Regions from separate parts of the Mesorhizobium sp. SP-1A genome, predicted to be linked through region 3. Evidence: riboswitches for the same ligand, from Rfam matches in the RefSeq annotation. Region 3 holds a riboswitch; each other region holds the start of a gene.
The links. A riboswitch is a leader RNA that binds a small molecule or an ion and turns the genes downstream of it on or off. The one in region 3 is predicted to bind cobalamin.

Region 1: it holds a riboswitch for cobalamin, as region 3 does, so the genes downstream of both, bluB (5,6-dimethylbenzimidazole synthase) here and QU595_RS21120 (TonB-dependent receptor plug domain-containing protein) in region 3, are expected to answer to the same signal.
Region 2: it holds a riboswitch for cobalamin, as region 3 does, so the genes downstream of both, QU595_RS16080 (DUF1636 family protein) here and QU595_RS21120 (TonB-dependent receptor plug domain-containing protein) in region 3, are expected to answer to the same signal.

Annotation. Positions count from the first base shown of each region.
Region 1 is NZ_JAVXZD010000001.1:778,430-788,413, reverse strand. Features, by position in the region: gene QU595_RS03795 (exodeoxyribonuclease VII small subunit) at 1-111, opposite strand, end outside; gene QU595_RS03790 (histone deacetylase family protein) at 115-1,041, opposite strand; cobalamin riboswitch at 1,160-1,340, shown strand; gene bluB (5,6-dimethylbenzimidazole synthase) at 1,382-2,110, shown strand; gene ribB (3,4-dihydroxy-2-butanone-4-phosphate synthase) at 2,141-3,238, opposite strand; gene aroC (chorismate synthase) at 3,321-4,439, opposite strand; gene QU595_RS03770 (DUF1344 domain-containing protein) at 4,652-4,900, shown strand; gene QU595_RS03765 (histidine phosphatase family protein) at 4,916-5,503, opposite strand; gene fabI (enoyl-ACP reductase FabI) at 5,553-6,371, opposite strand; gene QU595_RS03755 (J domain-containing protein) at 6,478-7,476, opposite strand; gene QU595_RS03750 (RT0821/Lpp0805 family surface protein) at 7,590-8,030, opposite strand; gene pdxH (pyridoxamine 5'-phosphate oxidase) at 8,136-8,753, shown strand; gene QU595_RS03740 (crotonase/enoyl-CoA hydratase family protein) at 8,933-9,685, opposite strand; gene QU595_RS03735 (acyl-CoA dehydrogenase) at 9,714-9,984, opposite strand, start outside.
Region 2 is NZ_JAVXZD010000003.1:222,578-232,561, forward strand. Features, by position in the region: gene QU595_RS16035 (NADH-ubiquinone dehydrogenase) at 1-20, opposite strand, end outside; gene nuoF (NADH-quinone oxidoreductase subunit NuoF) at 50-1,354, opposite strand; gene QU595_RS16045 (NADH-quinone oxidoreductase subunit E) at 1,364-2,602, opposite strand; gene QU595_RS16050 (NADH-quinone oxidoreductase subunit D) at 2,602-3,792, opposite strand; gene QU595_RS16055 (four helix bundle protein) at 3,845-4,225, opposite strand; gene QU595_RS16060 (NADH-quinone oxidoreductase subunit C) at 4,260-4,862, opposite strand; gene QU595_RS16065 (NADH-quinone oxidoreductase subunit B family protein) at 4,869-5,450, opposite strand; gene QU595_RS16070 (NADH-quinone oxidoreductase subunit A) at 5,441-5,806, opposite strand; gene QU595_RS16075 (winged helix-turn-helix domain-containing protein) at 6,135-7,358, shown strand; cobalamin riboswitch at 7,364-7,569, shown strand; gene QU595_RS16080 (DUF1636 family protein) at 7,603-8,034, shown strand; gene cobW (cobalamin biosynthesis protein CobW) at 8,031-9,068, shown strand; gene cobN (cobaltochelatase subunit CobN) at 9,114-9,984, shown strand, end outside.
Region 3 is NZ_JAVXZD010000004.1:562,117-572,100, forward strand. Features, by position in the region: gene QU595_RS21085 (PAS domain S-box protein) at 1-776, opposite strand, end outside; gene QU595_RS21090 (hypothetical protein) at 1,063-1,296, shown strand; gene hemN (oxygen-independent coproporphyrinogen III oxidase) at 1,318-2,703, opposite strand; gene QU595_RS21100 (adenosylcobinamide amidohydrolase) at 2,923-3,621, shown strand; gene QU595_RS21105 (ABC transporter ATP-binding protein) at 3,606-4,397, opposite strand; gene QU595_RS21110 (iron ABC transporter permease) at 4,394-5,395, opposite strand; gene QU595_RS21115 (ABC transporter substrate-binding protein) at 5,392-6,249, opposite strand; gene QU595_RS21120 (TonB-dependent receptor plug domain-containing protein) at 6,292-8,208, opposite strand; cobalamin riboswitch at 8,396-8,601, opposite strand; gene QU595_RS21125 (Tex family protein) at 8,733-9,984, shown strand, end outside.

The DNA.
Region 1 (9,984 bases), on a different contig from region 3:
CTGGTCGAGCGGCACGTCGCCGCGCTCCAGATCGTCGACGATCTTCTCCAGCGCTTCCAGCGCCTGCTCGAAGCTCATCGCCTTGACGTCTTCGTTGGCTTGCCCGTCCATTTCCTATCCTTTCATAAGCCGGCCGACATGGGCCGCCACCGAAAACGCCAGACCCTGGAGGTCGTAGCCGCCTTCCAGGAGGCTGACGAGGCGGCCGCCGCTGTATCGCTGCGCCAGGTCCATCACCTGCCCGGTCGCCCAGTCGAAATCCTCTTCCGTCAGGTCGATCTCGGCCAGCGGGTCGCGATGATGCGCGTCGAAGCCGGCCGAGACGATGACGAGATCGGGCCGGAACGCGTCCAGCGCCGGCAGCACGCGCGAGGAGAACGCGTCGCGGAACATCTCCGTGCCGGTACGCGGCGCAAGCGGCGCGTTGACGATGTTGCCCGCACCCGTCTCCCCCTTCGCCCCGGTGCCCGGATAGAGCGGCATCTGGTGCGTCGAACAATAGAGCACCGTCGGATCGTCCCAGAAGATGTCCTGCGTGCCGTTGCCGTGGTGCACGTCCCAATCGACGATGGCGACGCGCTCGGCGCCATGCTTCCTCTGGGCATGGCGGGCGGCGATGGCGGCGTTGTTGAACAGGCAGAAGCCCATGGGCGTGGTCTTCTCGGCGTGATGGCCGGGCGGACGGGAGGCGACGAAGACGTTGTCGGCACGGCCCTCGAACACGTCGTCCACGGCCGCGTTCGCCGCGCCGATGGCGGTCAGCGCCGCCTCCCAGCTCTTCGGGCTGGCGACGGTATCGGCGTCGATCGGCGTCATGCCCGTCTCCGGGATCGCCGCGCGGATGCGCGCGACGTGGCTTTCGGGATGCGCGTAGAGGATCGTGGCCTCGTCGCCCAGCGGCGACTGCACGCGGTCGAGCGCGGAAAAGGCCTCGTCGTCCAGAATGCGTTCGATGGCCCGCAGCCTGTCCGGCCGCTCGGGATGACCGGACGGCGTGATGTGCTCAAGATAGATCGGATGGGTATAGAGGCGGGTGGTCATTGGCCCATTCTAACAGCAATAGCCGGCATGGCCACGCGGCACACGCCGAAGCATGGGGAAAATCCTGGCGACGTCGCGGCATGTCGGTATCGGGATGCAATTTTGCAAGCGCCGCGCTATGGTGCCGCCACTGTCAGGTGCCCGCCTGCGGCGGGAGAATCGGGAACACGGTTGAAGTCCGTGGCGCGCCCAGCGCTGTAAGGGAGACCGCCGGCAAAGGCCACTGTTCGCGGGAACGGGAAGGCGCCGGGGCGGGACGAACCCAAGCCAGAAGACCGGCCTGAGCAGGATAGCCACCCGCATGGACGGGCGGGTGGCGTTCCGATCGCAGGGGAATGCGATGAATCTTGCCGCCCGCCAACAGGACAATGCCGATAATTCGTTTGCCGATGCCGACCGCGAGGCCGTCTACCGCGCCATCTTCACGCGCAGGGACGTGCGCAGCCAGTTTCGCGACGGCGAGATAGGCGACGCCGTGCTGGCGCGCCTGTTGGCGGCAGCCCACCATGCGCCGTCGGTGGGCTTCATGCAGCCATGGAATTTCATCGTCATCCGCGACATGGCGCGCCGCCGGGCCGTGCGCGACCTGTTCCTCGCGGCCCGCCAACAGGAACTTCCGCACATGGCCGAAGACCGGCAGGCGCTCTACCGCCAGCTCAAGCTCGAAGGAATCTGCGAAAGCGCGCTGAACCTGTGCATCACCTGCGACCGCCGCCGCAGCGCCGATTCCCCTCTCGGGCGCTGGCACAACCCCCAGATGGACCTCTACAGCACCGTTTGCGCGGTGCAGAATTTCTGGCTGGCGGCGCGCGCCGAAGGCATCGGCGTCGGCTGGGTCAGCATTCTGGATGCGGAAGCGCTCAAACGCCTCCTCGAAATCCCCGATCCGGTGGCGCCGGTCGCCTATCTGTGCGTCGGCCACGTTTCGGAATTCGCGCGGCGCCCGGACCTGGAGCAGGCCAGATGGCGAGGCAGGCTGCCGCTCGGCGACCTCATCATGAGCGAAACCTACGGGGGCGAGGGCGAGGAAACGCTCAAGGCCGCCGCGGCCGGCAATCAGGTCCCGTAGCGGCCCGGACCTGTTCGCGGCGGCCGCCGGTCAAAGAATCTCGGTCCTGGCGATGTGGATGCCGAAGCCTTCGAGACCGACATAATGGCGTTCGCGCGAGGCGATAAGGTTGATCGAGGAGATGCCGAGATCGCGCAATATCTGCGCGCCAAGGCCGATCTCGCGCCATTCGTTCTCGCGCCGCCGCGCTTCCTCGTGCTCCTCGCGGTCCCCGGACGCGGGACGCTGGCGCTCCTGATGAGCGACGCCGACCGAGCCCTCGCGCAGATAGACGATGACGCCGCGCTGGCGCGCGCCCATCTCCTTCATGATGCCGTCCAGCTTGTGGCCGGTGCCGAACACGTCGGCCACTACGTCCTCAGGATGGAGGCGCACCGGCACCTCGACACCGTCGCGGATGTCGCCGAAGACGACGGCCAGATGGTGCATCACGTCCCATGGCAGCGTATAGGTGAACAGCTTGGCCTTGCCGCCGGGCGTCTCGATATCGGTGCAGGCGACGCGCTCGATCAGGGTTTCCTGCCGCTGGCGATAGGCGATCAGGTCGGCCACCGACACCTGCTTCAGGCCGTGCTCCTTGGCAAAGGCCGCGACATCCGGCCCGCGCTTGACGGTGCCGTCGTCGTTGACCAGTTCGGAGATGACGCCGACCGGCGGCAGGCCGGCAAGCTTGCACAGGTCCACCGCCGCTTCGGTGTGGCCCGAACGCATGAGCACGCCGCCCTCGCGCGCGATCAGCGGGAAGATGTGGCCAGGACGGACGAAATCCGACGGGCCGACATTGCCGTTGGCGAGGTTGCGCACGGTCAGCGTGCGGTCGTCGGCCGAGATGCCGGTGGTGGTGCCGTGCTTGAAATCGACGCTGACGGTGAAGGCGGTCGTGTGCGCTGAATCGTTGTCGGCCACCATCGGCGCGAGGTTCAGCCGCCGGGCGTCCTCGCGCAGCATCGGCGTGCAGACGATGCCGGAGGTGTGGCGCACGATGAAGGCCATCTTCTCCGGCGTGCAGTGCACGGCGGCGACGATCAGGTCGCCCTCGTTCTCGCGCCCGTCGTCGTCCATGACCACGACGATCTCGCCGCGCTCGAAAGCGCGGATGGCTTCGACGATTTTCTTCTGGTCGTACATGGCTCGCTACGCTCGCGGCAATCGGCAGTTGGCAATTGGCAATAGGGGAAGACCGGACAAAACGGAAGCCATAACCGACTGCCTATTGGCGATTGCCGACTGCCCTTTCCCCGACCTGCCCCCGATGCCGCAGATAATGGTCCGCGATGGCGCAGGCGACCATGGCCTCGCCGATCGGCACGGCGCGGATGCCGACGCAGGGATCGTGCCGGCCCTTGGTCATGACGTCGACGTCCTTGCCGTCCCTGTCGATGGAGCGGCGCGGCGTCAGGATGGACGAGGTCGGCTTGACCGCGAAGCGCGCCACGACCGGCTGGCCGGTCGAGATGCCGCCCAATATGCCGCCGGCATTGTTGGACAGGAACACCGGCTTGCCGTCGTTGCCCATGCGCATCTCGTCGGCATTCTGTTCGCCGGTGATGCGGGCGGCCTCGAAGCCGTTGCCGATCTCCACGCCTTTCACGGCATTGATCGACATGAGGTTGGAGGCGATGTCCTGGTCGAGCTTGGCATAGATCGGCGCCCCGAGCCCTGCGGGCACGCCTTCGGCCACGATCTCGATGAGCGCGCCCACCGAGGAACCGGCCTTGCGGATGCCGTCCAGATAATCGGCGAAGACCGGCACGGAAGCCGGATCGGGCGTGAAGAAGGGGTTCTCCGGGTCGTCGACGAAGTTCCAGTTCCAGTTGGCGCGATCGATCGCCTTCTCGCCCATGGAAATCAGGGCGCCGCGCACCACCAGCCCCGGCACCACCTTGCGCGCCAGCGCGCCGGCCGCCACGCGCGCGGCCGTCTCGCGCGCAGAGGAGCGGCCGCCGCCGCGATGATCGCGCAGGCCGTACTTCACGTCATAGGCGTAGTCGGCATGGCCGGGCCGGTACTGGCGGGCGATCTCGCCATAGTCCTTGGAGCGCTGGTCGACATTCTCGATCATCATCGACACCGGCGTGCCGGTGGTGAGCATGGTCTCGCCGTCTTCGTCCAAGACGAAGCCGGACAGCACCTTCACCTCGTCGGGCTCGCGGCGCTGGGTGACGAAGCGCGACTTGCCGGGCCGGCGCCGGTCCAGTTCGGCCTGGATCTCGGCGCGGGTGAAGCGGATGCCCGGCGGGCAGCCGTCCACGACGCAGCCGAGCGCCGCCCCGTGGCTCTCGCCCCAGGTGGTGACGCGGAAAAGATGGCCGAAGGTGTTGTGCGACATCGAAGAAAATCCCTTCCGGCACCGGGCCGGACGCAGCCGCGTTCTATTGGCGTTTTCGGTGGCGGTCAAACCATTGCCGATGCCGGAAAACCCTTGGACAACCGGGAGCCGCCGGAAAGCGGATTAAGTTTTGACACATTCGGCTGATTTCTGCTCTGTTCCGACGCCACGCGTCCGACCTGGAGGCGCGGGCACGAATCGAAAGGACCATCATGCGTATCCTGACCGGCGCCGTTTTCGCCGTATTGTTGAGTGCCACGGCCGCACTGGCCGGGCAGACAGAAGGCCATATCAAGAAGGTCGACAAGGACACGATGACGCTGACGCTGGACGACGGCAAGTCCTACAAGATGAATGCCGAGATGGACGTCGACGCGCTGAAGCCGGGCATGGACGTCGTCATCGCCTATGACGAGACCGACGGCCAGAACATCATCACCGACATGGAATTGCCGGACTGAGCCGGCAGCGCCGTCTCAAAGCCAGCGCAGGCGCCCGTCCTGCAGCTTCAGCACCCTGTCCTGCGGAATGTCCAGCGAGGCCGCCACGGCCTTGGGCGTATTCTCCACCAGCCTGAACAGGGTGCGGATGACACCGCCGTGCGTGACGCAGACCGTGGGGGCGGCAAGTTCCTCGAAAAAGGGGCGCACGCGCTCCAGAAGCATCTGGTAGCTCTCGGCCTGCGGGCCCGGCGGGCAGAAATCCCACTTGTCGAACGCGCGCTCGCGCTCCGCGCCGGGCGCGCGCCTTTCAAGCTCCGCGAAGGTGAGGCCCTGCCACTCGCCGAAATTCAGCTCCACCAGGCGCGGGTCCATGCGGTAGGCGACGGGGTCGAGGCCCATCGCCGCGCGCGCCAGTTCCATGGTCTCGCGCGTGCGCAGCATCGGGCTGGCGACGAAATCGAAATCGGCGGGAGAGGCGATCAGCTCCGACAGCCGGCGGCCGTTGCGCTCGGCTTGCCGTCTGCCCAGCCGGTTCAACTCGGTGTCGGCCTGCCCCTGGAGCCGGCCTTCGGCGTTCCAGTTGGTCTGGCCGTGGCGCACGAAGTAGGCGAGCGGAGGCATGGCGTCCCGACGGCTGGCGAGCAGTTGCGGCGAGCAGGCCGCGCGGCTCTCAATCCTTGATGACGGAGATGTCCGGCGCGTCCACGGCCTTCATGCCGACCACATGGTAGCCCGAATCGACGTGATGCACCTCGCCGGTGACGCCGCGCGACAGGTCGGAGAGGAAATAGAGCCCCGAATCGCCCACCTCTTCCGGAGTCACGGTGCGCTTCAGCGGCGAATTGTACTCGTTCCACTTCAGGATGTAGCGGAAGTCGCCGATGCCGGAAGCGGCAAGCGTCTTGATCGGGCCGGCGGAGATGGCGTTGACGCGGATGCCCTTGCCGCCGAGATCGACGGCCAGATAGCGCACGCTCGCCTCGAGCGCGGCCTTGGCGACGCCCATGACGTTGTAGTGCGGCATCACCTTCTCGGCGCCGTAATAGGTCAGCGTCAGCAGCGAGCCGCCGTCCGGCATCAGCGCCTCGGCGCGCTTGGCGACCGCCGTGAAGGAGAACACCGAAATGTCCATGGTACGCAGGAAATTGTCGTGCGTGGTGTCGACATAGCGCCCGGTCAGCTCGTCCTTGTCGGAAAAGGCGATGGCGTGGACGAGGAAATCCAGCTTGCCCCATTTCTTCGCCACATCGGCGAAAACGGCGTCGAGGCTGTCGGGATCGGTCACGTCGCAATGGCCGGCGACATGCGCGCCAAGCTCTGCCGCCAGCGGCTCGACGCGCTTCCTGAACGCCTCGCCCTGATAGGTCAGCGCGATTTCCGCGCCCTGGTCCCTGCACGCCTTGGCGATGCCCCAGGCGATCGACCTGTTGTTCGCGACGCCCAGGATAAGGCCGCGCTTGCCGGCCATGAGGCCCTGTCCACCCGCCATGTGAACGCTCTCCGCATGATTTCCGCTTCGGTGTGCCTATCGCACAGGCACACCCGGCCTTCAAGCTTCAAACGGTCGAAGCGGAAATGGAGGCTTCCGGTTCCGCTCAGCCCCGGCGGTTGCGCAGCAGCGATTCAAGCTCGCCGTCGCCGCCTTCGGGCAGCATGATGCGCATATGGGCATAGAGATCGCCCTGGCCGCCGGCCTTCAGCGGCAGGCCGCGGCCCTTGAGCCGCAGGACCTTGTCCGACGACGACCATGCCGGCACGTTGACCGCCAGCCGGCCCGTCGGCGTCTCGACCGCCACCTTGGCGCCCAGCACCGCATCGGCCAGCGGAAGCGGCACGTCCACATGCAGGTCACGACCCTCGATGCGATAGCGCGGATGCTTGCGCAGACGGATCTTCACCAGCGCATCGCCGGCCGCGCCGCCGAAGGGCGAAGGCTCGCCCTGCCCCTTCAGGCGGATGGTCTGGCCGTCCTCGACATAGGTCGGCAGCTTGACGGCGATCTTGCGGCCGTCGGGGAACACGGCCGTGACCTTGGGCGAGGTCGCGGCTTCCTCGACGGTGATGTCGAGCGTCACGTTGAGATCGGCGCCGGCCGTGGCACGGCCACGGGCACCCCCCATACCGGCGCCACCCATGCCGGCACCGCCACCGGCACCACGGGCGCCCTGACGCTGCTGCTGCTGGGCGAAGGCGTCGCCGAAAATCTGGCTGAAGATGTCGCCGGCGCCGTCGAACGGATCGCCGCCCGGCCTGCCGCTGCTATGGAACTCGAAATGCGTGGCTCCACCCGGCCCGCCGCGAGACTGGCGGAAACCGGCGAACGGGTCGCCGCCATGCGCGCCCTGGAAGCCTTCGAACCCCTGGAAGCGAGGCTTGCCGTCGGCGTCGATCTCGCCGCGGTCAAAGGCGGCGCGCGTCTTGTCGTCGCCCAGTATCTCGTAGGCCTGGTTGGCGGCGGCGAATCGGTCCTTGGCCTTCGGATCATTCGGGTTCTGGTCCGGATGATGCTTCTTGGCGAGCTTCCGGTAGGCCGATTTGATCTCCTTGGCCGAGGCGGTCTTCGCTACGCCCAATACTTCATAGGGGTCGCGCATGTGTCCTGCCTGCTCGAAGGGTGGAATTCAGAGTCTTCCCCTATATGAGCCCGCATAGGAACAAATTCCAGTGCCTCGCCGCCGGCCGTTGGAGAACCCCGCGGACACTGATCTCAGAGTGCGGTGAAATTGTCCAGCCGCCAGTCGCCTGCGTCCGACATGCAGGCCTGCCCCTTGTACATGGAGACGCCGTCGAAGCGTTCGCGCGAGACGCTGAAGGCGCGGCAGTAGCTGCCCTTCTCACCCGTCTGCACGAGGTTCGTCACCGAGCCGCGCGACCCGGTTTCGGAATTGGCCCAAGGCACGGGCTTGCCGCCCAATTCTTCCACGTCGACGGAGGAAACGGCGTTGCGGATCGTCGACTGGTCGGAGGCCATGTCGGGGTCTTGCGGCGACGGCGCGGAGGTCACCGAGCCGGTGACGATCGAGCGGTCGACATCCATCTTGTCCAGGGTGAAGCCGCCTGCCCCGCAGGCGGCGAGCAAAAGAGGCGCGCCGAGCACCGCCAATCTGAAACAGGCCGAAGCGAAAAGTCGCCCTGGCCGGCTGTACACGGCGCCGTCCAACCGTTTGAATGCGGCCCGGTCATCGGAATCGAACGTTTGCGCGGTGGGCGGCAACCGGCAAATCTCCCAAGCCAGCGACGGAATTAACAAACTATGAGCGAAACCGGGTTAACAAGCAGTGACTTTACCGAGGCGGCCGAGCCTTTTCTGCTTTTTAAGCAATGGCTTGAAGACGCTTCCAAAAGTGAGCCCAACGACCCAAACGCGGTCGCGCTGGCCACGGTGGACGCCGACGGCCTGCCGGACGTGCGCATGGTGCTCCTGAAGGGGTTCGACGAACACGGCTTCGTCTTCTACACCAATTTCGAGAGCGCCAAGGGCCGCGAGATCCTGGGCAGCATGAAGGCGGCCCTGTGCTTCCACTGGAAGTCGCTGCGGCGGCAGGTGCGGGTGCGCGGGCCGGTCGAGATCGTCAGCGACGCAGAGGCCGACGCCTATTACGCCAGCCGCCCGCGCGGCAGCCGCATCGGCGCCTGGGCCTCCAAGCAGTCGCGGCCGCTGGAAAGCCGCTTCGCGCTGGAAAAGGCGGTGGCCGAATACACGGCCCGCCACGCCATCGGCGACATTCCGCGCCCGAAGCACTGGTCGGGCTTCCGCATCGTGCCGTCCACGATCGAGTTCTGGCACGACCGGCCGTTCCGCCTGCACGACCGCATCGTGTTTTCGCGCCGGCCGGACGGCGGATGGGACAAGACACGGCTTTATCCGTGAGCCGCCGCCTTTACCCTCCCCCTTGTGGGGAGGGTCGATGAGCAATCGAAGCCCGGCGGAGATTGCGAGGCGGGGCGGGGGTATGACGCGCCCGACACCAGTTCCGCTTTGCCAGGATCTTTTACTCCCACCCGGCCGGCAAGCCGGCCGACCCTTCCCGCAAGGGAGAGGGTAAGGCGCTATCCCTTCTTCCGCTCCATGAACGCCACGAGCGCGGCGCGCGCCTCGTCGGATTTCAGCCGCTCGCGGAAAAGGCGCGTCTCCTCCTCGATGCGCGCCAGCAGCGGCTCGCGCGGGCTGCGCAGCAGGTCGCGGGCGATGCGCAGCGCTTCCGGCGGCTTGGCGGCGATCCGCGCCGCGGCGGCGAACGCCGCTTCCTCGAGCACGCCTTCCTCGACCAGTTCGTGGATCAGGCCCGCCGCCTTGGCTTCGTCCGCCGGCAGGTCCTCGCCCAGCGCCAGCAGCGCGAAAGCCCGCTGCTGGCCGAGCGCGCGCGGCGCCAGCAGGCTCGAACCGGCCTCGGGCACCAGTCCGAGATCGACGAAGGGCGTGCGGAAGACCGTGCGCGGCGTGGCGAAGGTCAGGTCGCAATGCAGGTTGAGCGTGGTGCCGATGCCGACCGCGATGCCGTCGACGCCCGAGACCATCGGCTTCTGCGCCTTCGCCAGAGCAAGCAGGAACTCCCAGACCTCCGACCCGCCCTCGCCGCCGGTGGCGACTGCGAGGAAGTCGGCCAGATCGTTGCCGGCCGAGAAGGCGCCCGGCACGCCGAGGAAGACGTGCACGCGCACGGAAGGATCGGCATCGCCTTCGGCGAGCGCCGCCGACATTTTCGCATACATGGCGCGCGTCAGCGCATTCTTCTTCTGCGGCCGGTTCATGCGGATGATCTGCACCGCGTCCCGGCGCTCGATAAGGATGTGATCGGTCACGAGGGTTCCCTTGCAAGTGGTCCGGAGATCAGCGGTCGATCAGCATCCGGCCGGCGGCCAGCAGGCTGCCGGCGCCGCCGATGACGCGCTCCTTCAAGGCGGCGGCCTCGCCGAGCAGGTTTTCGGCGAAGAAGCGACAGAGAGCGGCGCGGTTGCCGGACGGATCGGCCAGCGCCCCTCGCGCCAGATAGGCGCCGCCGGCGCAAAGCGAGATCATCCTGAGATAGGGCGTGGCGCCGGCAAGCGCCGTCGCGGTGTCGCCTTCCGCAAGACTGTCCTGCAGGAAACGCGTCGTTTCC
Region 2 (9,984 bases), on a different contig from region 3:
ATCGTCTCGAAATCGTTCATCGCTCCGCAGCCGTCGACCCGCTTCGTTCCTACTCGGCCGCGGCGAGCACCGGCTCCACCCGGTGCGCGTTGCGGCTGAATTCGTCTATGCGGCGTTCGATCTCCGGCCGGAAATTGCGGATCAGGCCCTGGATCGGCCATGCCGCCGCGTCGCCGAGCGCGCAGATCGTGTGGCCCTCGACCTGCTTGGTGACGTCGAGCAGCATGTCGATCTCGGACTTCCGCGCCTCGCCGCGCACCAGCCGCTCCATCACCCGCCACATCCAGCCGGTACCCTCGCGGCATGGCGTGCACTGGCCGCAGCTTTCGTGCTTGAAGAAATAGGACAGCCGCGCGATCGCCTTCACGATGTCGGTCGACTTGTCCATGATGATCACGGCCGCCGTGCCGAAGGACGACTTCAGGTCGCGCATGCCGTCGAAATCCATATGCGCGTCGAGGATGTCCTCGCCCTTCACCACCGGACACGACGCGCCGCCGGGGATGACCGCCAGCAGATTGTCCCAACCGCCGCGGATGCCGCCGCCATGTTCCTCGACCAGCTCGCGGAAGGTGATGCCCATGGCCTCTTCGACCACGCAAGGCGTGTTGACGTGCCCGACGAGCATGAAGAGCTTGGTGCCGACATTGTTCGGGCGTCCGATCGATGAGAACCAGGCTGCGCCCCGGCGCAGGATGGTCGGCGCCACGGCGATGGATTCGACGTTGTTGACCGTCGTCGGGCAGCCATACAGGCCGACATTCGCCGGGAACGGCGGCTTCAGCCGCGGCTGGCCCTTCTTGCCTTCCAGGCTTTCCAGCAGCGCCGTCTCCTCGCCGCAGATATAGGCGCCCGCGCCGTGATGGACGTAGATGTCGAAATCGTAGCCGTTGAGGTTGTTCTTGCCGATCAGCCTGGCGTCATAGGCTTCGTCGATGGCGCGCTGCAGCGCCTCGCGCTCGCGGATGAACTCGCCGCGCACATAGATGTAGGCAGCCACCGCGCCCATGGCGAAACCGGCCAGCAGGCAGCCCTCGACCAGCGTGTGCGGGTCGTGGCGCATGATCTCGCGGTCCTTGCAGGTGCCGGGCTCCGACTCGTCGGCGTTCACCACGAGGTAGGACGGGCGGCCGTCGCTCTGCTTGGGCATGAACGACCATTTCAACCCGGTCGGGAAGCCGGCGCCGCCGCGGCCGCGCAGGCCGGACGCCTTCATCTCGTTGATGATCCAGTCACGGCCCTTGGCGACGATGTCGGCCGTGCCGTCCCAGCAGCCGCGCGACATGGCGCCCTTCAGCGACTTGTCGAAGCGGCCGTAGATATTCTTGAAGATGCGGTCCTTGTCCTGAAGCATTTTCGTCCCTCAGACCGGCTTCTTGCCGAACACGCGGATGTATTCCTCGACGCCGCCCTTGGCCAGCGCCTTGGCCTGCTTGACCCAGTCCTCGCGCTCGATGCGGCCGTGGAAGTTCAGATAGGCGTCCACCCAGGCGCGCTCGGCCTTCTTCCACGACGCGACCTGCGCGAAGGTATAGATGCCGATTTCGTGCAGGATCGCCTCGTTCTTCGGCCCGACGCCGGAAATCAGCTTGAGATCGTCGACCGCGGCAGGCTTTTCGATGCCCTTGGGCCGGTCCTTGTGGTCCAGCGAGGGCTTCGCGGCCTTGGCCGCCTTCCCGCCCGGGCCGATCGGCTCGCCCTTGAGCATCTCCGGGGCCTTGTAGGCGGACGCGGGAGCATTCGATTCCAGGGGGCCGCTGCGCTGCCTGCCCTTTTCCGCTCCCGTCGCCGGCTCGGCCTTGTTGGCCTTGCGGGCATCGAACGCGGGCGCGAAGGACGCACCCTCGGAGCCGGATTTGGGCGGCGCGGCCGGCGTCTTCAGCGTCGGATTGGTTTCCGCCTTGTCGGTCCTCGCCCGGGCCGCGTTCGACGGCGGCACCTCGGCGGCCTTGGCCCCCTTCCGTCCCTTGCCGTTCGACTGCAGAAGCGCCTTTTCATCCTTCAGCGAGGTGAACCCGCCGACCGGAGCCGAATAGAACCGGTCCGTCTGCGGGCCGGGCTCGATCGTGTCGCCCCTGCCGGCCTCGAAGGCGTCGATGATCTCGGCCAGCCGCTCCGGCGTGAGGTCCTCGTAGGTGTCCTTGAAGATCATCACCATGGGCGCGTTGACGCAGGCGCCGAGGCATTCGACCTCCTCCCACGACAGCGTCCCGTCCTCATTGGTGTGGAACTGCTCGGGATTGATCTTCGAGCGGCACACGTCCATCAGTTCGCCAGCGCCGCGGATCATGCAGGGCGTGGTGCCGCAGACCTGGATGTGGGCGCGCGTGCCGACCGGCTTGAGCTGGTATTGCGTGTAGAAGGTCGCGACCTCCAGCCCGCGGATATAGGGCATTTCCAGCATGTCGCAGACAGTCTCGATGGCCGCCCTGGTCACCCAGCCCTCCTGCTCCTGCGCGATCATGAGCAGCGGGATGATGGCCGACTGCTGCCGGCCCCTGGGATATTTTGCGATCCATTTCTTCGCAGCCGCCGCATTCTCCTTGCTGAAGGCGAAGCTGGCCGGCTGGATGCTGGCATCTGCGAGACGGCGAACAGACATTAGCGGTCGACCTCACCGAACACGATATCGAGGGAGCCGAGGACGGCGGTCACATCGGCCAGCAGGTGGCCGCGGCACAGGAAATCCATGGCCTGCAAATGCGCGAAACCGGGCGCCCGCAGCTTGGAGCGATAGGGCTTGTTGCTGCCGTCGGAAACCAGATAGACGCCGAACTCGCCCTTCGGCGCCTCGACCGCCGCATAGACCTCGCCGGCCGGCACCTTGTAGCCTTCGGTGTACAGCTTGAAGTGATGGATCAGCGCTTCCATGGAGCGCTTCATCTCGCCGCGCTTGGGCGGCACCACCTTGCCGTCCATGTTCGAGACGGGACCGGCGCTTTCCTTGCCCAGCAGCAGATCGATGCACTGGCGCATGATCTTCGCCGACTGCCGCATCTCCTCCATGCGGATGAGATAACGGTCGTAGCAATCGCCGTTCTTGCCGACGGGAATGTCGAAATCCAGCTCGGCATAGCATTCATAGGGCTGCGACTTGCGCAGGTCCCATGCCGCGCCGGAGCCGCGCACCATCACGCCCGAGAAACCCCATTTCCAGGCGTCTTCCAGCGAAATCACGCCGATGTCGGCATTGCGCTGCTTGAAGATGCGGTTCGGCGTCAAAAGCGCGTCGAGATCGTCGATCGACTTGAGGAACGGATCGATCCACTTGCCGATGTCCTCGATCAGCTTGGCCGGCAGGTCCTGATGCACGCCTCCGGGACGGAAATAGGCCGCGTGCATGCGGGAGCCCGAGGCGCGCTCGTAGAACACCATCAGCTTTTCGCGCTCGACGAAACCCCACAGCGGCGGCGTCAGCGCGCCGACGTCCATGGCCTGGGTCGTCACGTTGAGGATGTGCGACATGATGCGGCCGATCTCGGAGTAGAGCACCCGGATCAATTGCCCGCGCTTCGGCACCTCGATGCCCAGCAGCCGCTCGGTCGCGAGCGCGAAGGCATGCTCCTGGTTCATCGGCGCGCAATAGTCGAGCCGGTCGAGATACGGCACCGCCTGCAGGTAGGTCTTGTGCTCCATCAGCTTCTCGGTGCCGCGGTGCAGCAGGCCGATATGCGGATCGACGCGATCGACCACCTCGCCGTCCAGCTCCAGCACGAGGCGCAGAACGCCATGCGCCGCCGGATGTTGCGGCCCGAAGTTGATGTTGAAGTTGCGGACGGAATGCTCGGTCATGCAAATGACCTCCTGGGCAGTCGGCAATCGGCAGTCGGCAGTCGGATCACGATCATGCTCCTGCGTGTTGCACCGAACGGATCAGTCCTCGAAGCATCTTCCCTACCGCTTCCGCTCGATCCAGCCCAGGCTTCACGTCACCGGGCGACGCCATCTCTGTTTTCACCGCGAGCAAAAGATGTGTCTCAAGTTCCTTGAGCGATCCTTGCGCATTCTTGAGAAACTGAACGTAGCTACCCGCGCTCTCTCTGCCATAACCTTCGGCGATGTTGGCGGGGATGGATGCACCGGCACGGCGAATCTGTGAAGTCAAGCCGAAAACCTCCTCGCGCGGAAACGCGCGTGTCATCCGATAACACTCCGCCGCCAGTTCCATAGCTTCTTTCCACACCCTTAGATCACGATACGAGCGAATGGTATCGTCGTTCGCCATCCGATTGCCTACTGCCGATTGCCGATCTGCCGCATCACTGTTTCGCCTTTTCGTCGCCGGGCAGCACGTAGTCAGTGCCTTCCCAGGGCGAGAGGAAGTCGAAGTTGCGGAATTCCTGCTTGAGTTCCACCGGCTCGTAGATCACGCGCTTGGCCTCGTCGTCGTAGCGGACCTCGACGAACCCGGTCAGCGGGAAATCCTTGCGTAGCGGGTGGCCCTCGAAACCGTAGTCGGTCAGGATACGGCGGAGGTCCGGATGCCCGGAGAACAGGACGCCGTAGAGGTCATAGGTCTCGCGTTCGAACCAGTCGGCGCCAGGCCAGACGGACGTGACGGACGGCACCAGCGTGTTCTCGTCCGCCTGCACCTTGATCCTGACGCGCAGGTTTTGCGCGGGCGAGAGCAGGTGGTAGAGCACGTCGAAACGGCGCGCCCGGTACGGATAGTCGGCTCCGCAGACATCGATGATCGACACGAACCGGCACTTCTCGTCGTCGCGCAGGAAGGTGGCGACCTTGACGATATCGGCCGGCTCGACGGTGATCGTCAGCTCGCCATAGGCCAGCACGCTGTCGGTGACGACCGCACCGAGCTTTGCCGCGATATGCGCGGCGAGATCGTTCAGGGTTTCGCTCATGATCGCTTACCGCTCGATCGTACCGGTGCGGCGGATCTTCTTCTGCAGCAGAAGAAGGCCGTAAAGCAGCGCTTCCGCGCTCGGCGGGCAGCCCGGCACGTAAATATCCACCGGCACGACGCGGTCGCAGCCGCGCACCACGGAATAGGAGTAGTGATAGTAGCCGCCGCCATTGGCGCAGGAGCCCATGGAGATCACATAGCGCGGCTCCGGCATCTGGTCGTAGACCTTGCGCAGCGCCGGCGCCATCTTGTTGGTCAGCGTGCCGGCGACGATCATCACGTCGGACTGGCGCGGCGAGGCGCGCGGCGCGATGCCGAAGCGCTCGCTGTCGTAGCGCGGCATGGCCGAATGGATCATCTCCACCGCGCAGCAGGCGAGCCCGAACGTCATGTACATCAGCGAGCCGGTGCGCGCCCAGGTGATCAGGGACTCGACCGAGGTGACGAGGAAGCCCTTGTCGGCCAGTTCGCTGTTGATCTCGGCGAAATATGGATCGTCCGCCCCGAACGGCTTGCCGGTGCGGGGATCGAGAATGCCCTTCGGGCGCGGCGCGACGAGCGTGCCGGAATTGTCTTTCAATCCCATTCCAGCGCTCCCTTCTTCCACTCATAGATGAAGCCGATGGTCAGCACGGCAAGGAACACCATCATCGACCAGAAGCCCAGCATGCCGATCTTCCCGAAGGAAACCGCCCAGGGAAACAGGAACGCCACCTCCAGATCGAAGATGATGAACAGGATCGACACCAGATAGAAGCGGATGTCGAACTTCATGCGCGCATCGTCGAACGAATTGAAGCCGCACTCGTAAGCCGACAGCTTCTCCGGGTCGGGGTTGCGATACGCGATCACGAAAGGCGTGACGATCAGCGCCAGGCCGACGACCAGCGCAACCGCGATGAAGATGACGACAGGCAGATAAGAAACGAGGAGTGCGCCCATGCTGCGATTTCCGTTGGCGGCCGATCCGCCAGACTTAGCAGCAGGGGACCGGAATGCGGAAGCGTGGCCGTCCGGACCGCTGAGCCGATTGAGGGTCCCATGCTGCAACGCGGCGAGGGTTAGCGCAGCGGTTCCCGCGAAGCAAGTCCAACCTTGTCCTAAAAATGGCGCCAAGCGGGTAATACTGTAAATCCATGCCGCTTCACGGCGATTTGATTTCCTTCGCTTTTTACTCCACTTTTTATCCTGACAAGAATGCTGCCGTCCGGCTGCTAACATGGCTGGAATCGGGTGGCGGCTCGCGACCGCTCCGCAACAGGGATACGGCATGAAGGAAAAGATTTCTCTCGCCACCGCTCGCCGCATCGCGCTCGCCGCGCAGGGCTTCGCCGACGCCCGGCCGTCTGCCGTGCCGACCCGCAGGCACATCCATCGGGTGATCGGCCGCACCGGCCTGCTGCAGATCGATTCCGTCAGCACGGTCGTGCGCGCGCACTACATGCCCCATTATTCCAGGCTCGGCCCCTACCCCACGGAGCTTCTCGACGCATCCACGATCGGCCGCAGGCGAAGCCTGTTCGAATATTGGGCCCATGAGGCCTCCTTCCTGCCGGTCTCGACCTGGCCCCTGCTGCGCTGGCGCATGGAGCGGGCGGAGCGCGGCGAGGAGATGTATGCCGGCCTCGCCAAATTCGGCCGCGAGCGCGCCGCCTATATAGAAGACATCTACCGGATCGTGGCCGAGCGTGGCCCCGTGGCCGCCTCCGACATCGACGGCCAGAAGGGCAGCGGCGGCTGGTGGGGATGGAGCGACGCCAAGCACGCCTTCGAATGGCTGTTCTGGGCCGGCCGCATCACGACGGCCCGCAGGCGTGGCTTCGAGCGCCTGTACGACCTGCCCGAGCGGGTGCTGCCGCGCGAAGTGCTCGACCTGCCCACGCCGGCGCCCGCGGATGCCCATCGCGAGCTTCTGCGCATTGCGGCCAGGGCCCACGGAGTCGGCACCGCCGCCTGCCTGCGCGACTATTTCCGGCTTTCGCCCGGCGACGTCAAAGGCCGGATCGAGGAACTCGTGGAGGAAGGCGAACTCCTGCCGCTCCGCGTCGAGGGTTGGAGCAAGCCCGCCTACCTGCACAAGGATGCGCGTATTGCCCGCGCCATTCGCGCACGCGCCCTGCTCGCGCCGTTCGACCCGCTGGTCTTCGAGCGCAGCCGGGCCGAAAGCCTGTTCGGCTTCCGCTACCGCATCGAGATCTACACGCCGGCGCAGAAGCGCCAATACGGCTATTACGTGCTGCCGTTCCTGCTGGGCGACCGGCTGGTGGCCCGCATCGACCTTAAGGCCGACCGCCCCGCAGGCATCCTGCGCGTTCATGCCGCCTATGCCGAGGAGGGCGCGCCGGCCGAAACGGCACGACAGCTCTTCGAGGAATTGCGGCTCATGCAGGGCTGGCTCGGCCTCGAACGGCTCGAGATCACCCCGGCCGGCGACCTCGGCCCGGCGCTTGCGGACGCGGCCATGTCGCAGCCGCGCGTTGACAGTGTCGCATAGCCAAGCCTAAATCCCGCAAAGACGGTTCCTCTCCCTTCGCCGGGAGAGGCTAAGAGGGAATGCGGTGCGGAGCCGGAAGGCTTCAAATCCGCTGCTGTCCCCGCAACTGTAGGCGGCGAGCCGAGGCCGATAGCCACTGGATTTTCCGGGAAGGCGGCACCGAGGCGACGACCCGCGAGCCAGGAGACCTGCCGTCCGACCGAGAATCCCAACGCCTGGCGGGTGCCCCGGGCAAGGAGTTGATGTGGACCGCGACGGTTTTTTCTCAGACGAGACGCAGGAGGCGCCGACCGGCGGCGCGGGGCCCGGTTCCGTCACCGTGGTGGTCTGCCGCACCTGCCGTGACGAATCCGGTTCCGATGCCCATCCGCGCGCCGGCGAACTGCTGGCCGAACGCACGCGCAGTGCCGTCGCCGACGAAGCCGTGCGCGTGCGCACCGTCGAATGCCTCGGCAACTGCAAGCGCCGGCTCAGCGCCGCGATCCTGCGGGACGGCGCCTGGAGCTATGTGTTCGGCGACCTCTCGGTAGAGAATGGCCCCGATCTCGTGGCCGGCGCCAAGCTGTTCGCGGCCTCCGAAGACGGCCTCATTCCCTGGCGCGGCCGTCCCGATTGCCTCAAGCGCGGCCTCGTCGCGCGCATCCCTCCCCTCGATCTCCTGAAGGACCCGTCATGAGCGCATCCGCCGTCCGCGTTCCCTGCACCGTCGTCACCGGCTTCCTTGGTTCCGGCAAGACGACGCTGATCCGTCACATCCTCGAAAACGCCGGCGACAAGCGGCTTGCCCTGATCGTCAACGAGTTCGGCGACGTCGGCGTGGACGGCGAAATCCTCAAGGGCTGCGGCGTCGAAGCTTGCCCGGAAGAGAACATCGTGGAACTGGCCAACGGCTGCATCTGCTGCACCGTTGCGGATGATTTCGTGCCGGCGCTCGACCAGATCCTGTCGCGCACGCCCCGGGTGGACCATATCCTGATCGAAACGTCCGGCCTTGCCCTGCCCAAGCCGCTGGTGCAGGCCTTCCAGTGGCCCACGGTCAAGAACCGCGTCACGGTGGACGGCGTGGTGGCTGTGGTGGACGGCCCCGCCCTCGCCGCCGGTCGGGTGGCGTCCGACATGGACGCGCTGGCCGCGCAGGGCGCCGCCGACGGAACGCTCGACCATGACGACCCGGTGGAAGAGGTGTTCGAGGATCAGGTCGCCTGCGCCGACCTCATCATCCTGTCGAAGAACGACCTCATGGACGAAACCGGCGCCGCCCGGGCGAATGCCGTCATCGGCGAACATCTGTCGCGCGCGGTCAAGGTTCTGCCCACCGCGCACGGCAAGGTGGACCCCTCGGTCATGCTCGGCCTCGGCCTCGCCGTCGAGGACGACATCGAGAACCGCAAGAGCCATCACGACGGCATGGCGGATCACGAGCACGACGATTTCGATACGTTCGTGGTGGAAATCCCCTCCGTCGCCGATCCGGAGGAGCTTGCGCGCCGCGTCGCCACGGCCGCCGAAGCCGAGAACGTGCTGCGCGTGAAAGGCTTCGTGGAAGTGGCGGCAAAGCCGATGCGGCTTCTGGTGCAGGCCGTCGGTCCACGCGTGAACCATTATTACGACCGTGCCTGGACGCCGCAGGACGACCGCCGTTCGCGGCTGGTGGTGATCGGCCTCAAGGGGCTGAACCGCCCGGCCATCGAGAAGATGCTGGCGGGGTGACGCTGTGAGGCTCGCACGCCCAAAGCATTCCGGATGGCATAGACCATGCACATCCTGACCACCACATCCGCATCGCTCGACGATCTGGCCGAGCCCGTCGACCTGCGGCAGCAGCCGGCCGACATGGTGGCGCTGTCCTTCACCGACAGCGATCTGGCCGCACTCGCCGCGGCCTGGAAGGCCGAAGCGGACAGCCTTCCGTCCATGCGGCTGGCCGCCCTGCGCGACCTGCGCCACCCGATGTCGGTGGACCTGTGGGTGGACGGCGTGGCGCGGCACGCGAAAGTCATACTGGTGCGCATCCTCGGCGGTTACGATTGGTGGCGCTACGGCTGCGACCGGCTTTCGGCGCTGGCACGGGAACGCGGCATCAAGCTCGCGCTCCTGCCCGGCGAGGACCGCGACGCCGACTCGCGCCTTGCCGAAGCCTCCACCCTGCCGCAGGCCGAATTGAGCGCCCTGCTCGGCTATTTCCGCAATGGCGGCCCTGCCAACATGGCCGCGCTGGTGCGTCGCATGGCGGCCCTCGCCGGCCATGCGATGGATGCGCCCGCCCCTGTCGAGATACCGAAAGCCGGTTTTTATCGGCCCGGCGAAGGTGTCGTCGAACAGACAGCCGGTTTGCAGCCCACGCAGATCGACAAGGCGAAACCCGTCGTGCCGATCCTGTTCTACCGCTCCATGCTGCTGGCGGCCGACACCGCGCCGATCGACGCGCTGGCCGATGCGTTGCGCCAGAAAGGCATCGTGCCGGTGCCGATCTTCGTGGCCAGCCTGAAGGAAGCCGCTTCCCTCGCTTTCGCCGAAAACGCGCTGGCCGCGCTGAAGCCCTCGGCCGTCGTCACCGCCACCGCATTCGCTTGCGGAGCCGAACCGGGCGCGCAGACATTGTTCGACCGTGCCGGCGTGCCGGTCT
Region 3 (9,984 bases):
GCGGCCGATTCCTCGCGCTCGGTGAGGTCGCGGATGAAGCCGGCGAAGAAGGTTTTCCCGCCGGTCTTGATCTCGCCGACGGCCAGCTTCATGGGAAAGGTCGAACCGTCCTTGCGCTGGCCGACCACCACCCGGTCTATGCCGATGATGCGCTTCTCGCCGGTCGAGAGGTAGCGGTTGATATAGTCGTCGTGCTCGGTGCGGTAGGGCTCCGGCATCAGCACATTGACGTTTCTGCCAAGCACTTCCGCTTCCGAATAGCCGAACTGGCGGATGGCCGCCTTGTTGAAGGAGGTGATCGCACCGTGCGCGTCGATCACCACCGTGGCATCGGGAGTAGTGTCGAACAGGGTGCGCAGATGGGCTTCACGCGCCTTCAGCGTGGCCTGCGCCTTGTCTATGGCGCGGCTGGCGCGGTGCAGCATCCCGCCCATCCAGATGATGAACAGGCCCGTTATCACGTAGACCGCCAGTTCGATGACGTTCTGCAGCAGGTCGCCGCGAAGGCTGCTGAAATAGGCGACACCGGGCAAAGACAGCACGAGGGCCGCAAGAGCCGGACCGGTGCCGCCGGCTATCGCGGACAGAAGGATGGCCGGCACGAAAAGGATAAGCAGCGCGCGTTCGCCCAATGCCTCGTGCAGGCCGAGACGTATCAGGAAAGCGATGGCGACCGTGACGGTGGCCAGCACGTAGCCGGAGGGCCCCTCGAAGCGGCGGGAGAACACTGCCTGGAGAAGGCGGCCTTTCTTACCGGGTATGTCTCTGGCAGGCATGATGGCGGCCGCGGGTCGTGCGCGTTCCGTCGCGACGGAACGCCGGGAATTGCTTGTCGGCGGAGGCATAACAGACGCTTCCGGCCGCGCAAAGCGTCTTCAACCGGCCGACGCCCAGGGTGCGGCGCGGCGAACCGTCGCCGTGCGATGGCGCGCCGAACGCGAGAAATCGCGTGGGCAGACGGTTCCGTGCTTCATTGTTCTTCGACAACATCGGCATGGGGATATGGAGTAGAGTGAAGGAATCCGTGCAGGGAGGCGATCAGATATCATGGGCAGGAACGCGATGGCTTCACAGACGGCGACCGGAGACAAGGTGGCGGGCAACGGCAAATGGGAAGAACGCGTCGAGGCGATCGCGCGGGCTGCCTACGACCGTTGCCACCCCGGCGACACGTTCGAAAACCTGAAACGACGGTCGGCGTTTTCGCGCGAGGATCTCGGTCTGCTGGACGACTGGCTCGCCTATGCCCGGCTGCAGGCAAAACAGCAGGCAGGCAAAGGCGGCGCGCGAAGCTGATCCCTGCGTGGCGTTGCCGCCTCAGGCAGCCTTGCCGTGCAGGCGGCCCGATTGGTCGACATAGGCGTCGAAGGCCGCCGCCGCCGCGCGGATGAGGAAGCGGTGGCTGTCTGCCAGCCGAACCACGCCGTCGCCGATCTCCAGGATGCCGTCCGCCTCCAGTTCGGCCAGCCGGCGATTGTCGTCGATCAGTTCCGCCGCATCGAAGCCGTGGCGGGCGCAGATCGCGGAAACATCGGCTTCGAAATCGCACATCAGCCGCTCGATGATTTCGGCCCGCATGCGATCCTCGCCGGTGAGGCGGTAGCCCTTGACGGTGGCCAACCGGCCGGCGGCGATATGCTGGCCGTAATGGCCGAGCCCGACTTCGTTCTGGACATACCCCTGGCGGGTCTGGCCGATCGACGAAGCGCCGAAGCCAAGCAGGGTTTCGCAGCGGTCGGTGGTGTAGCCCTGGAAATTGCGCCGCAATGTTCCGTTCGCCTGCGCCAATGCGAGGTCGTCGCCCGGCAGCGCGAAGTGGTCGAGGCCGATCTGGCGATAGCCGGCCGCGACGAGCGTCTCGGCAATCGCAAGCGCCTGCTCGCTGCGGGCTTCGCTGTCGGGAATGGCGGCCTCGTCGATCATGCGCTGATGCTTCTTGAAAGAGGGCACATGGGCGTAGCCGAACACGGCGAAGCGATCCGGGCGCATGGCAATGGCCGCCTTCGCCGTCTCGACGCATGAGCGCACATCCTGATGCGGCAGGCCGTAGATCAGGTCGAAATTGATGCGGTCGATGCCGGCCGCGCGCAGGTCGTGCACGGCTTCAGCGGTACGCTCCTCGCTTTGCACGCGATTGATCGCTTTCTGCACCACGGGGTCGAAACTCTGCACGCCCAGGCTGGCGCGGCCGACGCCGGCCTCTCCCAGCGCCTCGGCCATCTCGGCGGTCAGGGTACGCGGATCGATCTCGACTGCGGTCTCCGCGCTCGGGCTGAAATAGAAATGCTCGCGCAGCAGGCCGCTCAGCGCAAGGAACTCCGCCGGCGTGACGATGGTCGGCGTGCCGCCGCCGAAATGGACCTTCTCCACGCGGAGCGACGACGTCGCGCGCGCGCAAACCAGACCTATTTCCCGGCGCAGCGTCTCGATGTAGTCGGCAATCGGCCTGTCCTTGGCCGTGATGGTGGTGTGGCAGCCGCAATACCAGCACATGGAGCGGCAGAACGGGACGTGCAGGTAGAGCGACACCGGCTCGCCGGCGGGAATGGCCGCCAGCCATTCGCCATAGGCCTCCGGGCCGATTGCAGAGGAAAAACGCGGCGCCGTGGGATAGCTGGTGTAGCGGGGAAGGCGTGCGTCGCCATATTTGTGCAGAATGGAGGAATGCAACGGACTGTCCTGCGGCGGATGAGTTGGCTGCATCCTAGCGGGACGCCCGCGCGCCTTCTTTGAGGCGCGTCAATCGGCGGCCGGCCGGATGCCTGCCGAACCTGCCTCGAATTCCGCGATGACCAGACCGCTCGTTGCGCCGCTTCCGTCATCGAAGGACCACGCCGCCGCATGGCGTGGCGCGTCCTGAGCCTGTCGACACGGCCGTTCCCGCCGCGTAGTGATCAAGCGATCGTCCGGAGCGGGGAAACCATGGAAGTCAGTTGCAAACGGCCTTGGCTCGTCGCCGATCTCGGCGCGCCGCACCGCATGCTGAGCTGGTCGATCAGCGCGCCGGGGTTCGTCACGGCGCGGCGGGTGGTCTGGCGCGAGGTGCGCAATGCCGACTTGCCGCCCGAGCTCGACGCGCTGGAATGGTTTCGCAAGCAGATGCGGGCCGCCGGTCACGAACAGGCGGTCGGCCTGATCACCTCGCGCGACATAAGCCGCCATCATCTGCGGCAGGCCGATGTCGAAGGCGACGCGGCCACCTGCCTGGTGACGGCTGGCATGTCTAATGCCGAGCGTGTCGGCCGCCGCCGGCATCCGGGGCCGGCAGTCGGCACCATCAACCTTCTGCTGCGCGTCAACCGTCCGCTGTCGGATGCGGCCATGGTCGAGGCCATGTCCGTGGCCGTGCAGGCGCGCACGCTGGCGGTGCTGGAGGCCGGGATCGAAACCATGCCCGACGGCGCGGCCGCGACCGGCACGGGGACGGACTGCGTGGTGGTGGCTTGCCCGCAAGGCAGGGCCGAACGCGACTTCGCAGGCCTGCATACGCTGCTCGGCGAGGCGGCCGGCGCGGCCGTGCTGGACGCGATGCGGGCGGCCGTGGCCGAATGGAGGGCCGAGCAGCAGGCCGGAGAAATCTGGCAGATCGGTGGGGAGGCGCGGCCTCAACGCTGCGGCTGACCGTCTCCGACGAGATCGAGCGGCTGCACGAAGCGGCGGCCATCGGCTTCCCCGAAGAAGGCGGTGACGCCGTAGATTTCGCGCACGCGCTCGGGCGTCAGCACCGCCTGCGGCGGGCCGTCCGCAACCAGCCGGCCGCGATCCAGCAGCAGCAGGCGCGAGCACCAGCGCGCGGCGAGGCCGAGGTCGTGCAGGGAGGCTATGGTGCTCCTGCCTTCGGCCGCCAGGTTGGCGAACAGGCGCATCAGGGCGATCTGGTGATGCGGATCGAGGCCGGCGGCCGGCTCGTCGGCCAGGAGCAGCGGCGTTTCCTGCGCCAGCGCACGCGCGATCAGCACGCGCGCCCGCTCGCCGCCGGAAAGCTCGGTGGCGGGGCGCTCGCGGAAGGTGTCAACTTCCATGCGCCGCATCGCCTCGTCGATCGCCATGCGGTCGGTGGCGCCGAGAGCGGCGAAGGCGGGCCGGTGCGGGGCGCGGCCTAGCGCCACCACCATTTCCACCGGCACGTCCCAGGCGATGTCCCGATCCTGCGCCAGATAGGCGATCTTCGCCGCCCGCTGGCGCGCGGTCATATCCGCGGCGCGGCTTCCGTCGATCTCGATGGCGCCGGCCGAGGGCACGAGGCCGACGATCGAGCGCAGCAATGTGGATTTGCCCGCGCCGTTCGGGCCGATCAGGCCGACGAATTCGCCCGCCTCCACGGTCAAGGACACGCCGTCAAGCACCGGCTTCGATCCGAGCGAGACGTCGAGGCTGGAAACCGACAGCAGCGTCATGCCAGCCTCCGGCGCGTGCGGTAGACCAGCCACAGGAAGAACGGGGCGCCGACGATGGCGGTGAGCACGCCCAGCTTGAGATCGCGCTCGGGGGCGATGAGGCGCACGGCGATATCGGCCGCCAGCACCACCGAGGCGCCGCCGAGCGCGCTGGCCGGCAGCAGGCGCGAAGGGCGGGAGCCGACCAGCGGCCGCAATATATGCGGCACCACCAGCCCGACGAAGCCGATGGCGCCGGCCACCGCGGTGGCCGCGCCGACCGAGGCGGCGGTGCCGAACACGGCCAGGAACTGCACGCGCCGCAGGTCGATGCCCATGCTGGCGGCGGTGTCGTTGCCAAGTGTCAACGCGTCGAGCGCGCGGCCGAGCATGGCCAGCATGACCCAACCGAGGAGCATGAAGGGCGCGGACAGCCACACATGCACCATGGAGCGATCAGTCAGCGAGCCCAGCATCCAGAACATGATCTCCATCGCCGCGAAGGGGTTGGAAGAGAGGTTGAGCGCCAGCGAGGTCATGGCGGCGGCGAAGCTGGAGACAGCGACGCCCGCCAGGATGATGCTGAGCGCGCCTCCGCGCAGGCCGGCCAGCATCTGCACCACGACGACGGCGACCACGGCAGCGGCAAGGGCCGCGAGCGGCAGCGCCAGCGCGAACATCGCCGTCAGGCCCGAATAGATGGCCAGCACCGCGCCCAGCGAGGCGGCGGCGCTGATGCCGATCAGCCCCGGTTCGGCCAGCGGGTTGCGCAGATAGCCCTGGAGTGCAGCGCCCGAAAGCCCGAGCGTGGCGCCGATCATCAGGCCGAGCAGCGCGCGCGGCAGGCGCACTTCCCGCATGATGAGGGCGATGGCGTCGCGCTGGTCGGAAAACAGCGCGCGAATGCTCTCGGAAAAGGCGATGGCCGCCGGTCCGACGCCGAGCGAAAGCAGGAAAAGCAGGGCGGTCAGGCCGCCGAGGCCGCACAGCAGCAGCCTGTATCTTGCCGTGTCGTTCATCGGCGCTCCGGGATCTTCGACGCGGCCTGCTGCAGCATCCTGACAGCATCGACGGTGAACGGGCCGCCGCAGATCGTGTATCTGGCCGGCAGCGCCACCGGAACGGCCTGACGGACGGCCTCCCTGAAGGCGGGGTGGACGAGATTGTCCTGGGCGACGGAGTGGGCCGCATAATGCGGGTTCTCGCCCGCCACGAGGTCGGGTCGCGACAGGATCAGCGTTTCCAGCGGCAGCTTGGCCATGCCCGTCAGCCCGAGCTTCGAGGCGATGTTGGTCAGGCCCGCAGCCTGGATGACCGCATCCACCAGCGTTCCGGTTCCCGAGGTGTAGCTGTTCGGCTCCCATGCCGCGATGGTGAGGTCCGGCCGTTTGCCGGCTTCCAGCGCGGCAAGGTCGCGGTCCATCGCTGAGACGATCTCGTCCGCCCGCGCCCGGTGCCCGAGAAGGTCGCCCATGCGCCGGAAACCGGCACGGATGTCGCCGATGGACTCGGCGGGCGCGAATTCCTCGACGCGTATGCCAAGCCGGCGCAAAAGCTCGACCGTGGCACGCGTCGTGTAGGTGCCGGCGAGCACGAGATCCGGCCGCATGAGGAAGACCTCCTCCGCCAGCCCGTGATTGACTACGTAGTCTCGGGCCTCGTCCACCATCATCGAGGATTGCGGGTCCGAGGCGAGGTCGGACACGGAATAGAGCTGGCCCTTGCCCGCGACCAGCATGGCCATCTGGTCGGTGCAGAGGTTCAGCGACACGACGCGCCCGGGCGGATCGGAGGCGAGGGCGGGAACGGAAAAGGCGAGGGCGGCTGCCGCCAGCAGCGTTGCCGTCCTTGTCCCTGATCGCTTCCGTCCCATCGCCTTCCTTCGAACCCGGCTTGCCCCTGACTTGGCGCGTCCTCAGAACTCGCGGGTGAAACTCAAATCCATGGTGCGGCCCGGGGCTCTGTAGTACCGTTTGGTTTGATATTGCGCATTGAACATGTTCTCCACCGAGAACTTGAAGCGCGAACGGTCATCCAGCGAATATCGAGCGACGAAGTCGGCAGTCACATAGTCCGGCAGCTTGATTTGGTTGGCTTCGTCGGCGTAGCGGGACGCGCCGTAGAGAACCCTGCCGGTCAGATCGAGTTGCGGCGTCGGGCTGTAGGTCAGTTCGGCCGTGGCCTTGAAGCGGTCGGCATAGATCACATAGCGCCCGGGCGCATCCGGGCTGACATTGAGCGGCTGGCGGATGTCGATCGAAGCCCCGCCGCTCCATTCCTCGTTGAAGCGGTGGGACAGGGTGGCCTCGAAGCCGGTGATCCTGACCTGCTGCACGTTGTCGGGGTGCCAGGCACCGAACGGATCGCTCGGGTCGATAGGCGCCCAATTGATCTGGTCGCTGATCTCGTTGCGGTAGACGGCCATGTCGAGGCTGGTGTCGTCGCTTGCCTGCCAGCGCAGGCCGACCTCGTAGGAACGGGATTTCTCCGGCTTGAGGTTCGGATTCCCCGGAGTGAAGGGATCGGGGTAGTAAAGATCGTTGAATGTCGGCGCCCGGAAGCCCGTGGCGAAGGACGCGCGCGCGACCAGTCCGCCGGTCAATTCATAGCTTGCGCCGAGATTGTAGGTGGTGGCCCCGCCGAACTGGCTGTTGTGATCGTAGCGCAGTCCGGAATCGATGTTGAGAGCTTCGTATTCGAAAGAATACTGGCCGAAAACCGCGGTCAGGTCGCGGCTCGTCCTGTCATAGGCCGCGCCGGAAATCGAACTGCCTGCAACGGATTCGCGATAGGCTTCCACGCCGCCGAGAAAGACGTGTCGCGTCGCATCGGTTTCAACGGTCTTCTGCGTGGAAGCGAATATGCCGTAGCGACGGGTATCGAAATCGTCGCCCTTGATGTCGCCCCGGAAGCTGGAGGTGTCGTCCAGCGCGGACGACAGTTCGACGGTGGACGACCAGGTGTCGGAATGGTCGATCCGGGTACCGAGCTTGCCCGAGAAATTGTCGGTGTCGGCCTCATTGGCCGTCGGGAAGTTGCTGTCATACTGGATGCGGCCGCGTGCGTAGAGGCCGTCTGCGTAGATGCGGCCCCAATCCAGGTCTTTCGCCAGCGAGAAATTGGCCGAACCCTGCCGGAAGCCGTCCCGATCCGGTTCATGGCCCCAGGCAGTTGGCAAAGTGAAATCATAGCCCTGCGTGCCGATTACCTGCGCGCCAAGCGCGTAGTCGATGCCGCTCTCGCTCCTGCCCTGAAGACCGCCCGAGACATAGCCGCCCCACGGGTGCATCACGCCGACGGTCGCCGAACCGCAGGAATTGCGGCCGTCGGCACAAACGCCGCCCTGTTTGGTGATGATGTTGATGATGCCGCCTATGGCATCGGCTCCATATTGGGCCGAGTGCCCGCCCTTGGCGATTTCTATGTGGTCGATCGAGGAAAGTGGGATGCTGGACAGGTTCACTGTTCCGACCGTGGCCGATCCGGCGCGCACGCCGTTGACCAGCACGAGCGTCTGGGCAGCGGTGGTTCCGCGGATGGATACGCTCGAATCGGCGCCCAAGCCGCCGTTGGAGGTTATGGTCACGCCGGTATAGGTCTTCAGTAGCGACGGCAGGTCGGGTGCGGCCGATCGCTTGATCTCTTCCTTGTCGATCACCGTCACCGAAGAGGTGGAGCGTTCGAGCGAGGTTTCGCGCCGCAGCGGCGTGCTGATCAATATGCGGTCCAGTTTGGTCGTGCCCGCCGTGCCGACCGCATCGGCATCCTGTGCGCCGGCATGGCCCGTCAGCGCCAGCGCGGCGACGCCGGCCAATAATATCGTTCTTCCCATAATCGGCCCCCAAGACATACGGGCGGCGAGATCATCGCCCCGAGGTTCATCACGAACCGCAGCGATTCCGGTCGATCTGGGAGTGGCGGACCTCCGTCCGCAGCGACCCTCGGCCGTCACCGGCATGCGGCAACACGTTCAGTGTCACCGCCACGGACGACCGCGCCTGACCACACCCCGTGGCCAAGCATGGGTGACCGGAAAAGGCAGGTCTCCTGACTTCCGTGTCCTCGCCTTTCCTCCGCCTTCCCGGCCGCACGGGGCGGACAGTGGCGTCGTGGAGAAAGGCTCGACGGTTACAGTTGCGGGGGCAGTCGCGGCTTTGGCCGAAACGGCCGCACCGCATTCCCTTTTCATCCGCCTTGCGGCGGAACCAGTTCCGGCCGGGACGCTAGTCGCCGCGACACGCTTCGTCAATGTGCGCAGGATGTCGCGGTTTGTTTCCATGTTGTGGAAAACCGCCGCTGGTCCGTGTCCGGCAATGGCTCTATGGTCGCCGGCCATCCATCGATTCCGGGATTTCCATGGCCACCGACATCAAACGAATCGCCACGATCATCGCCGCCGAGATCAATGCGCGGCCGGAGCAGGCCGCCGCGGCGATCGGGCTGCTGGACGAAGGCGCGACGGTGCCTTTCGTTGCGCGCTACCGCAAGGAAGTCACCGGCGGGCTGGACGACACGCAGCTTCGTCTGCTCGATGAGCGGCTTGCCTATCTGCGCGAGATGGATGCCCGGCGCGACACCATCCTCGGCTCCATCCGCGAGCAGGGAAAGCTGACGGAGGACCTGGAAGCGAGGATCGCCGCCGCGACGACCAAGGCGGAACTGGAAGACATCTATCTTCCCTACAAGCCGAAGCGGCGCACCAAGGCCGAGATCGCGCGCGAGAGGGGGCTTGGTGCCCTGGCCGAGGCGATCCTGGCCGACCGGGCGGCGGTGCCGGCGGAACTCGCCGCCGCCTATGTCACCGGCGACGTTCCGGACGTGAAGGCGGCGCTGGAGGGCGCGCGCGACATCCTGGCCGAGCAGTTCGCCGAGAACGCCGATCTGGTCGGCAGGCTGCGCGCCTATATGAAGGACCGCGCCTTCCTGCGCTCGCGCGTGGTGGACGGCAAGCAGGAGGCCGGCGCGAAGTTCTCCGACTATTTCGACCATGTCGAGCGCTGGGCCGGCGTGCCGAGCCACAGGGCGCTGGCCATGTTGCGGGGCCGCAACGAGGAGGTGCTGGCGCTCGACATCGAATTGGACGCCGACGACGCCTCGCCGGTCAAGCCGGCGGAGCGCATGGTGGCGGAGGCCTACGGCATCGGCCGGCAGCTTGCGGGCGACCTCTGGCTTGCCGAGGTGGCCGGCTGGAGCTGGCGCGTGAAGCTGAACCTGCATCTCACCCTCGACCTGATGCGCGACCTGCGCGAGCGGGCCGAGGAGGAGGCGATCCATGTCTTCGCCCGCAACCTGAAAGACCTGCTGCTCGCGGCGCCAGCCGGATCGCGGCCGACCATGGGGCTCGATCCCGGCATCCGCACCGGCGTCAAGGTCGCGGTGGTGGACGGTACCGGCAAGCTGGTGGACACGACGACGGTCTATCCGTTCCCGCCGAAGAACGATCTGCGCGGCACGCAGGCGACGCTCTCCGCCCTGATCCGCAAGCATGGCGTGGAACTGGTGGCGATCGGCAACGGCACCGGCAGCCGCGAAACCGAGAAGCTGGTGGCCGAAATGCTCGGCGACATGCCGGCTCCCAAGCCGCTGAAGGTGATCGTCTCGGAGGCTG